3 regions of the Leptolyngbya sp. AN02str genome follow, and region 3 is predicted to be linked to each of the others. Evidence: predicted binding sites of a transcription regulator. Region 3 holds the regulator's gene; each other region holds the start of a gene.
The links. The regulator NtcA, encoded in region 3, controls nitrogen genes in cyanobacteria. The targets are predictions, from matches to a motif close to TTTGTANNNNNNNNTACAAA.
Positions count from the first base shown of each region.

Region 1: the regulator NtcA is predicted to act here: its motif matches at 2,042-2,061, upstream of ACQ4M4_RS07945 (DUF4278 domain-containing protein).
Region 2: the regulator NtcA is predicted to act here: its motif matches at 2,760-2,779, upstream of crtR (beta-carotene hydroxylase).

Region 1 is NZ_JBNXVR010000008.1:1,735-7,172, forward strand. It holds gene ACQ4M4_RS07935 (SpoIID/LytB domain-containing protein) at 1-758, shown strand, start outside; gene ACQ4M4_RS07940 (hypothetical protein) at 1,235-1,456, shown strand; gene ACQ4M4_RS07945 (DUF4278 domain-containing protein) at 1,763-1,939, opposite strand; gene ACQ4M4_RS07950 (hypothetical protein) at 2,167-2,349, shown strand; gene ACQ4M4_RS07955 (M23 family metallopeptidase) at 2,392-3,318, opposite strand; gene ACQ4M4_RS07960 (HhoA/HhoB/HtrA family serine endopeptidase) at 3,684-4,895, shown strand; gene ACQ4M4_RS07965 (DUF760 domain-containing protein) at 4,948-5,331, opposite strand.
Region 2 is NZ_JBNXVR010000027.1:6,177-11,614, forward strand. It holds gene ACQ4M4_RS18735 (dipeptide ABC transporter ATP-binding protein) at 1-772, shown strand, start outside; gene ACQ4M4_RS18740 (long-chain acyl-[acyl-carrier-protein] reductase) at 1,125-2,150, shown strand; gene crtR (beta-carotene hydroxylase) at 2,808-3,761, shown strand; gene ACQ4M4_RS18750 (hypothetical protein) at 3,767-4,105, shown strand; gene ACQ4M4_RS18755 (RidA family protein) at 4,056-4,595, opposite strand; gene ACQ4M4_RS18760 (flavin monoamine oxidase family protein) at 4,663-5,438, opposite strand, start outside.
Region 3 is NZ_JBNXVR010000002.1:251,331-256,768, reverse strand. It holds gene ACQ4M4_RS02865 (radical SAM protein) at 1-617, opposite strand, end outside; gene ACQ4M4_RS02860 (nuclease-related domain-containing protein) at 934-1,635, shown strand; gene hisB (imidazoleglycerol-phosphate dehydratase HisB) at 1,869-2,516, opposite strand; gene fabI (enoyl-ACP reductase FabI) at 2,753-3,529, opposite strand; gene ntcA (global nitrogen regulator NtcA) at 3,971-4,642, shown strand; gene ACQ4M4_RS02840 (DUF3084 domain-containing protein) at 4,908-5,438, shown strand, end outside.

The sequences.
Region 1 (5,438 bases), on a different contig from region 3:
TCACGGCCTCGTTTTCCGATGTATGGAACGGAGCCGATCGCCCATATCTGCGGCCTCGGGTTGACTCGGTACAAAGTGTTTGGGATCTCAATCAGTTTCCTCTGTCCGATGAGCGCAACTTCCGTTCGTTCATTGCCCTAACGGCTGGCTTTAACGAAGTGGGATGGGATACATTTCGCTGGCGGCGAGAAGGCACCCTGGCCGAAATTGCAGCTGGCTTAAAGCAATATCTGCAAGGTCAACAGCATCCCTTAGCGCGGATGACGAGTATTCGCCAAATGGAGGTGCTGGAGCGGGCGAATAGTGGTCGGGTGCAAAAAGTTGCCGTGCAAACCGACGTGGGAACGGTCATTTTAGAAAAGGATGAAATTCTGCGGGCGCTGATTCCACCTCGCAGCTTGCTGTTTTACATGGAGCCCATGTTTGAAACAATTGCGGCTCCACCAGCTATCAATCCTCCCACATCAGCCGAAAGCCCAACGGGAACCCCCAGTTCCACAGAGCCAATTACCCCAACTCCCTCGCCCGCTGCCCAAACTCAAACCGTTCTCAAGGGGTATGCCTTTGTGGGTGGTGGTTTAGGACACGCAGTAGGCATGAGCCAAACCGGAGCTTACAACTTGGGACGCCTCAACTGGTCGGCCAGCCGCATTTTGGAGTTTTATTATCCTGGAACGCGGCTACAACCCTTGACGGATCGCCTGGTTCTGTGGCGCGATCCGGATCAGGTGCTCACCAATGCCACGAGCTTGCCTTAGTTTCCTGGTCTATAGCTGTCGCCAGCTTAGTTGGGACAAGGACATTTTTGGGGAATGGCAAAGCCATTCCCCAAAAATGTCCTAATCAAACTGGCCATCGCTATACATATTCGAGTTGGGTTCAAAAAACTGCATCACTTGGCAACACCGCAATGGCTCTACAGGGGCGTTGCGGTGTTGCGTATTTGAGCCAAATTGGGGACTGTGGACGCTTGGTTGAGATATTCAAGTTGCGATGGCTAGACACTCAAACGAAGCGACTGCATTGTCTGGTTGAGTGGCTGAAAAGCTTATAAATCAGGTGTTTGAAGCGATCGCGGCTCTTGTGCAAAAGATGCGATCGCCATTCACAAAGCGAGCGATTTCCTCATCATTTCTACCTTGAGAGAACTCGAAAATTTACCTAAAGACCGAGGAAAACCTAGCGCAAAACTGAGATAGTTTCATCATTAATACGCACTTTTGGCTAGGTACTTATGTTTAATCTGCTGGAAGCAACCGTTAAGCCGTTAATGCTCAACACCAAAATTCTTGAGGTGGCTTACGAGATGTATTTAGAAGCTCCGCAGTCCATCCATCCCGTCATTAATCTTCGAGACTTATCGTATCGGACAGGAGCCAGTTTGCTGGAATGCCGCAATGCGATTGTCGAAGCGTATAACCTGGGGCGGTTTCCTCAGTGCGCTTTAGAAAAATAGTACCGACCCACGATCGCCCAAAAAAACTCCACCGAGGCCATCCTAGGTGGAGTTTTTGAGTTCGCTATATCGACAAAGAACAACTTTAGTGATTGCCTAGACTGACATCAAATTGAAGCGTGCTTCAATCCAGGCTCGTTGGTAAGCGGGTATGCTGCGGCATAAATCGCGATCGCACATCATAGACAAATGATGAGAGTAGGGGCGATCGCTCAGTCTTTTTTCTCTGGTTGCGAGTGGGAGAACTTGGAACCTGGAGTGCAAGATATTATGGCGATCGCGCCTCTTCACCAATTTCTAACGTGCTCAGTTCACCCAAGCGCCGCGATATTTCATGCGGGGTTTGTGCTGTTGGGCGGGAATGTTGCGAACATTGTGCTCGTGGAGTTTTGCGCCACGATATTGGCCAATGATTGGGCCTTCAACGAAGTCAACCCCGTTGTTGGGAGCTTCGTAACTTGCACCGCGGTAGTGGAGTTCCATAATTGCCTCTTACTCAAAAACTAAAAGATTCATGAAGCGTAGTAACTAACCCAGTCGTTAGCTCAAGAGTAATTGCTAGACCAGATCGAAAACGGCTTTAATTCTGTATCTATTGTTACGGTTTAATTTTGCGCTGTCAACAAGATATGTACAAAATTTGACAATTTACGCCTTGCGATAGGCCAAATTCGCTAAGCTGCTGCCCCAAAGATTACGGCCTGGGATAGATGACTAAGTGCGCACCTTTCCAGGTTGGGGCTGTAGGCCAAGCATTGGAAGCGATCGCCAAGCAGCCAACATTCATCTGTGCGGTTATGCTTTCTGGATGGGTTGAGCATAGCCAAACTGCTGCTCCAAATTGCACATTGTTGAATTCTGATTCCTGGATGGCGATCGCGCTGTTGCAATAGAGTCGCTGGGTGCTCCAACTCAGGTGTTTTTGGGAAACACCGTTATCGCCCAATTTCCATGCCGCGAAAATAATCGCCGGGGTTTTGGGCAACCCAGCCCAGGTCAGAATTGGATCGCACTTCAAAATGCAGGTGGGGAGCGGTAGCACTGCCGCTGCTGCCCACGGTGCCAATGCGATCGCCCGCTCGAACGGTTTGCCCCGCCGTCACGCTGGTGCTTTGTAGCTGGGCATAGCGAGTTTGCAAGCCCTGCGCATGGTTAATCACAATCAAGTTGCCATAGGCACCCTGCTGTCCCACAAATGCAACGGTGCCGCTGCCCGCTGCCAAAACGGCATCTCCCGCATTGGCTTGCAAGTCCACTCCACTATGAAAAATGACCTGGCCAGAACCTGGGTCAACCTGCCAACCGTAGCCCAACGTGACCGTCGCCGAAGTAGTGGAGAGGGGATAGCCACCCAGCGATGAAGCGGCGGCGGTTGTGGTGCCACCGCGAGTAATGCCATTGGGCGACCAGTTCACCCCCGGAATGAAAACCGTGGTTGAGGGGGGCTGGCAGCCGTTAATTTCAAACAATACGTCGGCTCGTACGCCATAGGACTCGGCAATGCTAGACCAAGAGCTGCCCGATGGCACATTCACCTGTACACCGTTGTACGGAGGTACAACAATTTCGGCCCCAACGGGGGCGTTGCCGCTCCGCAGGTTTGCATTGAAGCCCATCAGCGTTGCAGGAATCAGGTTATACTGCTGCGCCAAGCTGACCAATGTTTCGCCGGGGGCAATCCGATGCCGCTGCAAGCGCGACAGGGCTGGAGCCTCACACAGCTCGGTATTGGCTTGGGCCATCTGTATGGAAGATGGGGTTGCCGGGGAGGACAGCGTTTGGGCGGTGGCAAAGCCAGGGGCAAGCCCTAGTGCTGTTAGGGCAGCACCCAGCATCCACCCTGCACGATGAAGTGCTGCCATGGGTGGACGGTACTGTAAATGCTGAGGAGGTCTCATTGTTGGCACCTAACTTAACGTATGCGTCTTAAACTCATGATGAAATATACGACGACTTGTTGTGGTGAATGTGGCGTGCGATCGCTCTATTTACTCTAAATTCATGCCTTGCATTACATGTCAGGTCAAAAAACCGTGTCAGAATCAAAATGGGTTTGCTTTTGCCCGCTGTTTTCACCCGTTCAATCGATATCAATTGAAGTTCAGCTGATGAGCAGCTCACCAAAAGCATGTATTGACAGAAACCTATGAGAGCGATCGCGTGAAGCACCGTCCTTTGCAACCTCCAGGTTTTAATCTCCAAGTTTCGATCTTTAGCTAGCAGCGCCATGTCAGGAATTTCGACCAAGCAAGCCACTGCCTACGCTCTTTTATTAACGGCTGGGATTGTGGCTGGCTGGGCAGGTAAGCGGTACTTTGTTTCTGCATGGCCGTCACCTCATGCAACAGCCTCACCAACTCGGTTACAGCTTTTGCCTAGTTCTTTGGGGACAGTGCGATCGGCCAACACGATCGTCAATTCAACACCGGTGGCTCCCAATTTTATTGTGCAGGCCGTGAATCGAGTGGGGCCTGCCGTTGTTCGGCTAGAGGTGTCGCGGCGGCCCAATGCCTCAGCACAGGATAATTTTCAGTTTCCTGGCTTTTTTGAAGATGGCTTTCCCCCTGAACGATTTCGGCAGGGGAGTGGCTCGGGATTTATTGTTGGGGCAGATGGTCAAGTGATTACGAATGCCCATGTGGTGGAAGGGGCTACCCAAGTTCAGGTCACGCTGAAGGATGGACGCACCTTTGAAGGTCGAGTTGTGGGCGTTGACCTAGTAACGGATGTTGCCGCTATCAAAATTGACTCGCAAGACTTGCCTGTTGTGAGTTTGGGCGACTCGGATACGTTAAAACCGGGGCAATGGGCGATCGCTATTGGTAGTCCTTTGGGGCTAGATAATACAGTCACTGCTGGCATCATTAGTGCAACTGGCCGACCCAGCAATCAGGTTGGAGTAGGCGATCGCCGAGTGCGGTTTATTCAAACCGATGCCGCGATCAATCCTGGAAACTCGGGCGGGCCTCTTCTCAATGATCAGGGAGAAGTGATTGGCATCAACACAGCCATTCGTGCCAATGCTCAAGGATTAGGCTTCGCCATTCCCATTCGCACAGCCCAGCGTATTGCTGACCAGCTCTTTGCGACTGGCACCGTCGATCATCCTTATCTGGGTATTCAAATGGTGGATCTTACCCCAGACATTGCTAAAGAAGTCAATGAAGAAGGCTCGTTAGCAAGCAAGGTAGAGCTAGAAGAAGGGGTGTTGATTTTGGATGTGCTGCCCCAAACTCCAGCCGCTCAAGCCGGACTGCGCCCTGGAGATGTAATTTTGCGAGTCAATGGCGAGTCGGTGGTTTCCTCGATTAATGTTCAAGAGCAGGTGGAAGAAAGCGAAATTGGCCAGCCGCTCCCCATTGAAGTGAATCGCAATGGAGTTGTGCGCCAGGTGGAAGTTCGTCCCGGCACGTTTCCAACTCAATCACAGCAGCGGTGAGCCCGTGAATTTGGATCTAACCCCCATGCTGAAGGGGTAGCAATGCGGTGCTTTAATCCAAGGATTCGTCGTTGTCGCGATCGCTTGGGAAGGGGGTCTCGTGGTGAAGCGGCGAAATTCCTGTCAAGCTAGTTTCTAGCTCCATGCGCTGCTCCATCCGCCGCAAGAAGTAGCCCGTCATCATGGCAGAAGCCAGTAAACCTGCCAAATTGTCGCGATCGGTGGTGATTTGGGCGTTGAATGCCCCAGATGGCAACATGCCAACTAAACCCTGCACATTCTGAGAAATGATGTCTTTAATCTCTGGGCTGACAGAGCGAGCCACCTTGGCCATCATTTCGGGCGATTGATGCTGGAGGTACTTCAGCAACTGGTTCGTTTCTTTATCTTCTGTATGGCCTGTAAAGAAGTCAGAGCCGTCAGGATTAAAGATCATGATTGATCCCTACAGTATTTAAACTCATTTTTACATCTATCTCCCACACTGTAGCGAGTATTCCCATGGGTTGAGGTGAAATTCACAAACCAGCCTGGTTGGATCAC
Region 2 (5,438 bases), on a different contig from region 3:
GAATTTCCTGACGCGGCTGCTAGCCAAACAAGAAACCAACACCATCAAAGCGGTGGATAACATTACGCTCAATATTTATCCGGGGGAAATTTTGGGCTTGGTAGGAGAGTCGGGCTGTGGCAAAAGCACGTTATCACGCACCATTTTGCAGCTCATTCCGTCGACATCAGGCCGGGTTGAGTTTTTGGGCAACGATATCACTCGCCTCTCGCGGCAAGACTTGCAAAAGCAACGCCGCCACATGCAAATGGTGTTTCAAGACCCCCACGCGTGCCTCAATCCGCTGATGACGGTTGGAGATAGCATTGCCGACCCGCTGCACATTCACGGCTTGGCCGATGGCGCAGAGGCCAAGCGTCAAGCACTAGCCATGCTAGAGAAAGTGGGCCTCACTCCCGCCGATGAGTTTTACCAACGATATCCTGGCGATTTGTCGGGTGGGCAGCAGCAGCGAGTGGCGATCGCCCGCGCCCTCATTACTCAGCCCAAACTGGTGATCTGCGATGAACCTGTGAGCATGCTTGATGCTAGCGTGCAGTCGCAGGTTCTAGAACTCATGCTCGATCTCAAACGAGAGTTCAACCTCACTTATTTGTTTATTACTCACGATTTGTGGCTGGCGAGATACTTGTGCGATCGCATCGCAGTCATGAATGCCGGTCAAATTGTAGAACTCGGTGCCACCCGCGAAATCTTCAACCATCCCCAGCACCCCTATACCCAAACCTTACTTGCTGCCGCCCCCCTGCTCACCAAACAAGCGGCGCAGTAGCAGTTTGGAGTAGGTACAGGGCTTACCCCAGCTCCCTCCATCCAGTTTTGAGCATTCATCTGGAACATTCATCGCATGCATAGGCACCCTTGCCCACACAATATCAACCCATAAGTCCTAAGATTGAAAAACTGCTGGCTTCGCACGATTCCTTCTATAGAGCGTGATAGTCTCAGCAGGGATTTTTGTGTAGTATTTTGAATGACCTTGTGGCAGATAGGACAAGCTGCAAACTGGGCACATCGCTCGAAACTACTTGCACGCCTATGTTTCTTGAAACGACGGCCTCTCAGCCTGGGTCTTCTTACCCTCCCCTAATCGCCACGTACTGGCTTAACCCGGATCATCATCAATGTTTGGTTTAATTGGTCATCTCACAAGCTTAGAACACGCTCAGTCTGTTGCCAGAGAACTTGGATATCCCGAATATGCCGATCAGGGGCTCGATTTTTGGTGTAGTGCCCCACCCCAAATCGTAGACACCATCAAGGTCAAAAGCATTACCGGGCAAGAAATTGAAGGTCGCTACGTCGAATCGTGCTTCCTTCCCGAAATGCTCGCCACCCGCCGAATCAAAGCAGCCACTCGCAAAATCATCAACGCGATGGCTCATGCCCAGAAGAATGGGATTGATATCACCGCTCTGGGCGGCTTCTCTTCCATTATTTTCGAAAACTTTAAGCTGGAGCAAATCCGCCAAGTTCGGAACTTAACCCTCGACTTCAAGCGCTTTACCACAGGCAACACCCACACAGCCTACATTATTTGTCGCCAGGTCGAAGAAGCATCCAAGCAGCTCGGCATCAACCTATCAGATGCCACGATCGCAGTGTGCGGGGCAACAGGCGACATTGGCAGCGGCGTGTGTCGATGGCTCAATGCCCGAACTGATGTGAAAGATCTGCTGCTAATTGCTCGAAACCAGGAGCGGCTAACTGGGCTGCAAGAAGAACTAGGTCGCGGCAAGATTTTGCCGCTGGAAGAAGCTCTGCCGTTGGCCGACATTGTGGTGTGGGTGGCCAGCATGCCCAAAGGGGTTGAGATTGATCCAGCCAGTCTAAAACAGCCCTGCTTGCTGATTGATGGTGGATATCCCAAAAATATGGGCAATCAGCTTCAGTATCCTGGTGTGTTTGTGCTGAATGGCGGCATTGTGGAGCATGCGCTGGATATTGACTGGAAGATTATGGACATCGTCAATATGGAAGCACCCGCTCGCCAGTTGTTTGCCTGCTTTGCCGAGTCGATGCTGCTGGAGTTTGAAAAGCTCTACACCAATTTTTCGTGGGGTCGCAATCAAATCACGCTCGACAAAATGGATTTGATTGGCCAGGTCTCCCAAAAACATGGCTTTACGCCACTACTGCTGTCGTATTAATGCACTCGGTTTATCGAGCTTTTATCCGGATGGTAGAGACTGCTCAGCGTAGAAAGTAGTGGTAGATGCACCCTGATTCATAACTCCCAGTTTCGCGGCTGGGAGTTTTTTTATTTGTTTAGGACTTACGCACTTCCTACGAAAAACCAAGGGATTGAATGATTTTTGGAGCGCTAGGCGCTCCAAAAATCATTCAACTGCGTAAGTCCTGTTTTACTAGACCTCCTGCATAAATCGTTGCGCAGCGGCCATGCCACGATTCATGCGTCAAAACGCCACTTGTGCAAACGTTTATTCGCTCAGGATGGCTGATATAGCGATGGCCCATTCGATTAAGACATTTTGGGGGATGGCTTCGCCATCCCCCAAAATGTTCTTGTCTCAACTATGCTGGCGACAGCTGTAGGTTGATTGCTCAAGGCTGAACGGCGGCTGAATGGCGTTTATTGGAAAATGAGTGGGGTTAAAAAGCAAGCCGCAGTCAGTTCGTAAGATGAGACACAACTTCTTACGCGAAATCCTGCATTATGGCTCATTCATTAACGGATGCAATCACCTATAGGTTGCAAAATTAAATGAGCTAATTTCACAAAACTTCATTCTGAGTCCTGCGTATCTTATACTACGCAAGGATGGTTATTGAGGAGTGAATATACGATGTCGGAGGCAGTAAGGCCCCTGACTGTTCCCAAGGAGCTTGTAGGCCCGCCAGGTGACGTAAATCCAACTCTGTTGATGTTTTTGATGGCGATCGCTATGGTCATCACATCAACATTGGGGTATTGGCGCTGGCACTGGGTTAGTTGGTGCTGTTTTATCATCAATGCCCTTGCACTGCATATCGTTGGCACTGTCATTCATGACGCTTCCCATCACGTAGCGCATCGCAACCGCATCATGAACGCCATTATGGGTCATGGTAGCGCTCTGATGTTGGGGTTCTCATTTCCGGTGTTTACTCGGGTTCACATGCAGCATCACGCGAATGTGAATGATCCTGAGAACGACCCCGACCACTTTGTTTCGACAGGTGGGCCGCTGTGGATGATCGCAGCTCGGTTCTTTTACCACGAAATTTTCTTTTTTAAGCGTCGGCTTTGGCGCAAATTTGAGCTATTAGAGTGGTTTTTGGCTCGGCTCACGGTGGCTGGCGTCATTTATCTCGCCGTTCATTATGGCTTTTTGGGCTATATCATGAACTTTTGGTTTGCCCCGGCATTGGTTGTGGGCTTGGCGCTTGGCTTGTTCTTTGACTATTTGCCCCATCGCCCATTCCAAGAGCGCGATCGCTGGAAGAACGCAAGGGTTTATCCCAGCCCAATTCTGAACCTGCTGATCATGGGTCAGAACTATCACCTCATTCACCATCTGTGGCCTGCCATTCCTTGGTATAACTATCAGGCTGCCTACTGGGCTACGCGGCCACTGTTGGATTCCAAGGGCTGTCACCAATCTTTAGGGCTATTGCGGCTCAAAGATTTCCTGGGATTTGTCTACGACATCTTTTTAGGAATTCGCTTTCATGGCCATAAAAAGGTTGCCGAAGCATCTGTGCCTGTTGTGGTCGAGGAGTCTACCCCATCAACGGATTTAGTGGGTTCCTCCAAATAGCCTTCATGGATTTACTGGAAAAGGTGAGGTTTACACAGGCTGTAACCTTGCCTTTTTTTATCGTCAGTTTTGCAGAAGCTAAAAGCCCTGAACCACAGCTGACGGTTTTTAACGTGAGTTATGGATATGCTGAAGTGCCTGTGTTTGAGTATGGGTTGCGTGCGCAAACATGGGCTTTTTTAGGTTGGGTTAGGCTGGCGATCGCCCACCAAACAAGCTCCAAACAAACAAGCTCCAAACAAAGCCCCATCAGCAACCTGCCGACGGGGCTTTATAGCTCGATTGGCGTGAACCTTACGATCGCACAGCAACCACTTCAATTTCTACCAGCCAGCCAGGATTGACCAAACCCGCCACTTGCATCGCAGAGCGCGCTGGCAGGTTGGGCTGCTCCTCGGTGCCAAAATATTGGGTGTAGCCTGCCATAAATCCGGCAAAGTCCATCTTGCCATCCATGCTGGGGTCACCCACCAAAAAGACTTGCATTTTCACCACATCGCTCAAGCTCAGGTCGAGGCTGGTCAAAATGGTTTGGATGCGCTCGATCACGTTCACGGTTTGAGTTTGGGTATCGCCAAATGCCTCAACACTGTTGGGGTCGGCCTCTGAATTGACCAGGGGTGGCACCTGCCCACTCACATACACCAAATTGGCATCGGCAGGTAGCTCAACGGCAAGGGCAATGGGAAAGGTGGAGTTGGGAATGGGGTACCGAATGATGTCTTGCGCGATCGCTCGGACGGGCCACGCAAGGATGAGCGCGATCGCCAATCCCACCAAAACGAACGGTGCGATCGCACGGGATTTCCAGACTCGTTTCCACGGGTGCAACATAGGGTGAATCCTCACACAGGTTTCCTTAAATCGGGTTGAAGTTGATGAGTTGAAATGAGTGGGTGAGTTAGGCTTGCAGCGCTTGCAGTTGGGCCGCAACTCCGCTGACGGCTTGATGCGCCGACAGTACGGCTCCCTCCTGCCAGCCCGTGAGGTAACTCAAATGTTCGCCTGCAAAGTAGATGGGGCCATCGGCCTGAGTGAGTGCGGGGTAAACGCTGCTGCGGGAGTCGCCTTCCCACTCAATCCACCCTCCCTGACTGTAGGGCACTTTATCCCAGGCAATGCTGACTCCTTTGGCGGTGTAGGTTTCTTGGCGCAGGGTGGGATGAATCGTTTCGACATCGGCGATCGCAGCCTCTAACCGTTGGGCTGGCGAGAGGGCACCGAGCTTTTCGCCAATGCTGTTCGTCCAAATGTAGGCTGCCACCAGCACACCACCGGGCTGTTGAAATCCGGCGGAGGGATACCAAACTTGGGTGACATCACGCTCTGTCCAGGAAATGCCGCCGTAGATGTAATCGTCTTCTTCCCAAAAGCGGCGATCGGCCTGGAAGGCAATTTTCATCGCTTTGACGTAGGATTCGGCTCCAACGGCGATCGCTTGCTGGACTGCGGGCGAGAAATCGGCATCCACATTCGCTAACACCGATAGTGGCAATGTGCAAATCACAAAGTCTGCATCGAGCGCCTGCTCGTTTCCGGCGGCGTTGGTATACACAATGCGGGTGCCAGAACCCGTTTTGCGAATTTGTGTGACCTGCGCGTTGTAGGTAATGAACTGCCCCACCCGACGCTCAAAGGCTTTGGCAATTTGATCCATGCCGCCAACGGGCTCTAGCA
Region 3 (5,438 bases):
GGGGATAGCAGCATAGTTTGAATGGCCAGCCTGCCTGTATACTCCTGGCGAAACTGTTGGATTCCCTGCAGAATTTGCTCCAGGGTCATGCCGGGTGCAGGCCGATTGACGCGCTGAAACCGGACAGGCCCGATCGCATCTAGCTTAACGGCAACCTCATGGGCGATCGCCAGTTCTGCCCGCACAGTGGCATCGTGCAGGAGCGTTCCATTCGTTAACACTGCGATCGGTTTTGCGGTGACTGTTTTGGCCAGGGTGATGATTTCGCCCAAGTTTAGGGCTAGGGTTGGCTCGCCGCTGCCACTAAGGGTGACCACATCCACATCCCAGGGAGCAAAGGTTTGTAAATCTTGCTCAATATGCCGAGTTGATACAAAAACTTGCCTCGTAGTTTGAACTTGCTCAATTTTGCCAAGTTGGCAATACGCACAACGAAACGAACAAGTAGAGTGATGACCAATGGGATCAATGCCTAATGATTGACCGAATCGCCAGGATGATACAGGGCCATATACGGATGTGAATGGAGTTGGGGTAGATGTCGTTGGGGTAGGTGTACTTAATGTATGTGTACTTGATTTAAGCTTGGGCTGATATTGCGTGATAGATTGCGCCATGGTTGGGCTTCCACAAAATGGAAGAAAATTTGAGGTTAAACGCGATCGCCGCGCTTCTACAAAATTGGGAGAAGCATGAATTGAAATAGATCCCGAACTGGTGTCACAGAGTGGTCAATATTTTGGATTTTCGATAACTATATAGTAATGCAAGGATGGCTTGAATGGATGAGTGATACCCCTCCTGGTAAGCGATCGCCATAGATAGGGATACAAAAATAGAATCGTAAATTTGCCGTTCCTGTACCGATCGAATGCTCCTATCCTAAATAGAACAGGAATTGTAGCCGCGATGGCACACACCAGGGATAAAGCAATGAGACGAGGAAAACGGCAAGCTGGGCAGAATATTCGCACCATGGCCATGCGTCGCCGCGTCCGCGCGATTCAAAGCTTTGTTGCGGCTGGTGCCGTGCTCGTTGTTCCACTTGTCCTTTTACGATTGTTTGAAAACTTGGCAACCTCACTTCAACTGACAACCGCCACTCAACAGCCCCTAATCGCACCACAGCTCAAGCTTCTCTTTGGCCTTTTGATGCTGGTATCAGCGGCCAGTCTCGTCTGGAAAGGATTGTATTTGTGGAAGCGGGCTAACCATGCTGACCAAGGTGCCAAAGGTGAGGAAGAAATCGCCAAAACACTGGAGGGTTTGGAAGCGTTGGGCTGGGAAATTGAGTATGGACGACAGCTGCGTGGCCTGGGCGATGTTGATGTAGTGTGTACATCGCCCAAAGGCAATACCTACACCATCGATGTCAAATCCCACCGTGGAAAAGTGACAACCGATGGGGAGCAGCTCTACCGCTACATCGGGCAAAACAAGCAGCCGTTTGAAAAAGACTTTTTAGAACAGGCGATGAAACAAGCACTCCGGATTAAACAGCAAAAGCGACAAAAGTTTGTCACGCCAATGATTGCTTTTTCAGACGCAACAGTGACTATTCCCTCTGGAAAGTTGCGCGGCGTTTACGTGGTAGAAAAAGCAAGACTGATCCCTTTGTTGAAAAGTTTGGGTTAAAGCGACCAGATCCTGGTCAGAAAAAGCGCCAACATTTTTCCAACGCATTTCGTGAGCGCCAAGCGAACGATGGCCCTTCATCAATGTTGGTAACCAAAGGCTGTTGGATACTCTGCTCTGGAGATCTCAAACAGCCTTTGGCTTTCTCTCCAACGTCAGGCTTAGATCAGCCGAAGTTGATTGATTGCGCGTGCGTTGCCAAAACGGGCGAGGCGGAACCCAGCAGATATTGGCTACAGCACCCCTTTAGAACTGGGGATGGTATTGGTTCGTCGAGGATCAATTTCGAGCGCCATGCGCATTGCCCGTGCAAATGCTTTGAAGGTTGCTTCAATAATGTGGTGGGAGTTGATACCGTCGAGCTGGCGAATATGGAGAGTAATTTGCGCGTGGTTGACCACAGCGACAAAGAACTCACGCACGAGCTGAGTGTCGTAGGTACCAACTCGCTGCGTCGGAATTTGCAACCCATAGCTGAGATGGGGACGGCCTGAAAAATCCAGGGAGACTTGCACCAATGCTTCATCGAGTGGAGCGACAAAGTGCCCAAATCGGGTAATGCCTTTGCGATCGCCCACGGCTTTTGCCAAAGCCATACCGAGCGTAATGCCCACGTCTTCGTTGGTGTGGTGGTCATCGATGTGGATGTCTCCGGTTGCATGCACATCAAGATCAATCAATCCATGCGAGGAAATCTGATCCAGCATGTGATCCAAAAAAGGAACTCCCGTTTCTGCACGACACTGCCCCTGCCCATCTAAGTTGAGGCTCACCTGAACGTCGGTCTCTTTGGTTTTGCGACTGACCGATGCTGTGCGACCTGTCGAAACAACAGGAACGTCGGAAGCGGTCGGTGTTGTGATGGGATCGCGGGTTTGCATAAGACTGGGATTTCGCAACAGAGGACGTCAACAAGAAACAAGCAAGGGATCAACGTGCAGACTCGCTCAACCAATTGACCCAAGAAAAGAACTCAGTCATTGAGCACTTGGCTGAGCCAACCATCAAACCCAATTTGCTCTATCTATTATGGCAGTTTGTGCATGACGAGGTTGTGCATGAAAGGTGTGCGTGAGGGATACAGCGCGCGCCCTGTATCCCCCTCTTCAGGGCAGGCCTACATGCCCATAATTTCGTAGCCCGCATCCACATATAGAATTTGACCTGTGATGCCGCTCGACAAATCGCTACACAGAAACGCTGCCGCATTGCCCACTTCTGTTTGCGTTACCGTACGGCGCAACGGTGCCACCTCTTCCACATGATGAATCATGTCTAGAATGCCACCCACAGCAGAGGAGGCTAGCGTCCGAATCGGGCCAGCCGAAATTCCATTCACCCGAACATTGATTGGCCCCATTTCTGCGGCTAGATAGCGCACATTCATTTCCAATGCCGCTTTAGCAACGCCCATTACATTGTAGTTGGGCACCACCCGCACCCCACCCAAGTACGTAAGCGTCACAATAGAGCCGCCCTCGGTCATGAGCGGCTTGGCTGCACGTGCGAGCTGCACCAGTGAATAAGCGCTGACATTTAGCGCGAGATCAAAGCCTTCGCGCGATACGTTACTAAAGTCGCCACTCAAATCATCGCGATTGGCAAAGGCCAAACAGTGAATCAGGATATCAACCTTGCCCCACTTGTCGCGCACGGTATTAAAGGTGCTCTCGACCTGCCCATCGTTTTGCACATCCAACGGCAAGAATAGGCTGGGCTGCAACGGTTCAACCAAATCGGCAACCTTTTTCTCCATCTTGCCTTTGTCGTCGGGCAGGTAGGTAATGCCCAGGTTGGCACCGGCCGCCTGAAGCTGCTGTGCAATGCCCCAAGCGATGGAGCGATTGTTGGCAATTCCGGTAACGAGGGCATTTTTTCCAGTTAAATTCAGCATTGGCGTTAGGAGGGTATGAATTTTTTTGGGCTTTTAGATGTGCCAGCGAATTAAGAATACTGAAAAAGGGGATCTAAAAGTAGGGGTTGGGTGGCAGTTCATGTGGTTGGATGAGAATTGGAATGCCACGATCCGCTAACCCTAATCTCGAAAGATGACGCATTTACCGTAGCTTGCTATACCCTGATAGACAAAGCCCACAAAACGGTCTGCAGCATCTCTTGTCAAGAGCGATTTCGCTAAATCTGGTATTCATGCAGGCTTCCTGAAGGAATCAAGTGTAGTATCGGATACAAAAAACTCTTCTAAAGTTAGTTTAAGTGTTCTAAAGTCAAAATTTCCTCACTTAGGCACAATTCGATGGTGTAGTTGTTCTTAAGCGTAGGCTGATTTCTGGTTAATAAAAAGACTACTCTCACAGGGTCCGAGAAGGCGAGGGGTATGGTGGCGACACAAGATAAGCCGTTGGCAGATGTTTTCCGACAGTTGAGCGGTGGCGTGTTTCCGCCAATGGTGGAGGCGTTTGAACGAGGCAAAACCATTTTCTTTCCGGGCGACCCTGCGGAACGGGTTTACTTTTTGCTGAAGGGAGCGGTGAAGCTGTCGCGGGTGTACGAGGCGGGCGAAGAAATTACGGTGGCGCTGCTGCGAGAGAACAGTGTGTTTGGGGTGCTGTCGCTCATTACAGGGCAACGGGCCGATCGCTTTTACCATGCGGTGGCGTTTACTCCGGTAGAGCTGCTGTCGATTCCGATTGAGCAGGTGGAAAAGGCGCTGAAGGATAATCCCGACTTGAGCATGTTGATGCTGAAGGGTCTGTCATCGCGCATTTTGCAAACTGAGATGATGATTGAAACGTTGGCCCATCGGGATATGGGATCGCGGCTGGTGAGCTTTTTGCTGATTTTGTGTCGTGACTTTGGGGTGCCCACGTCGGATGGCATTATGATCGACCTGAAGCTGTCTCATCAAGCGATCGCTGAGGCGATTGGCTCGACTCGGGTGACGGTGACACGGTTGCTGGGCGACCTGCGAACGGACAATATGATTTCCATTCACAAAAAGAAGATCACGGTTTACAACCCGGTTGCGCTAAGTCAGCAGTTTACGTAGGGCGCGGTTGGCTAAATGAATGGGTGAGATGGCAAAAAAGCTGAAAATCCTCATTTTTCGCAAATTTTGGCTCATAGGCTGATCCGTAAATGTCACACTGGAAATGGAGGAGACTCAATTTCTAGGGGTGAGGCTGCTTGATGGTAGGAGATTGACAGTAAGACGACGCGGGCCGCAGGTTGAATGGTGTGGCAAGAGTTTGCGCGTTTCCTGAAATCTCTTATCAGAATGCAGTAGGCTGTATCTGAGTTCTGCGTAGCTGACGATGACCACAGGGCTGGTCTTAATTTTGGCGATTTTGGTGTTGGGAGGGGTGATTGCAACCGTTGGCGATCGCCTGGGAATGCGAGTTGGTAAAGCACGGCTGAGCTTGTTTCGGCTGCGTCCCCGGCAAACTGCCACCTTAATCACGATCATGACCGGGATTTTGATTTCTGCGGTCACGTTTGGCATTTTGTTTGCAATTGATGATCGCTTGCGTACTGGGGTGTTTGAGCTAGAGAGCATTCAAGATGATCTGGCCAATGCTCGAATTGAGCTAGGGGAGGCGCAGGGTGAACGGGAAACCATTCAGCGCGAGCTTGATGTTGCACTGGATGAGCAGCAAGAGGCTCAGCGGCGGCTGTCGAGCATTAACCGTCGGCTAGATGAGGCGAATGTGCAGCGGGATCGGATTGAAGGTCAGTTGCGCGTGACTGAAGACCAACTCGGTAGCACCCAATCGCAGTTACAGCAAATTGAAACCAGCTACCGTCAGGCGCAAGCGGTGCTGCGTAATGTATCGGGTCAGGCCAAC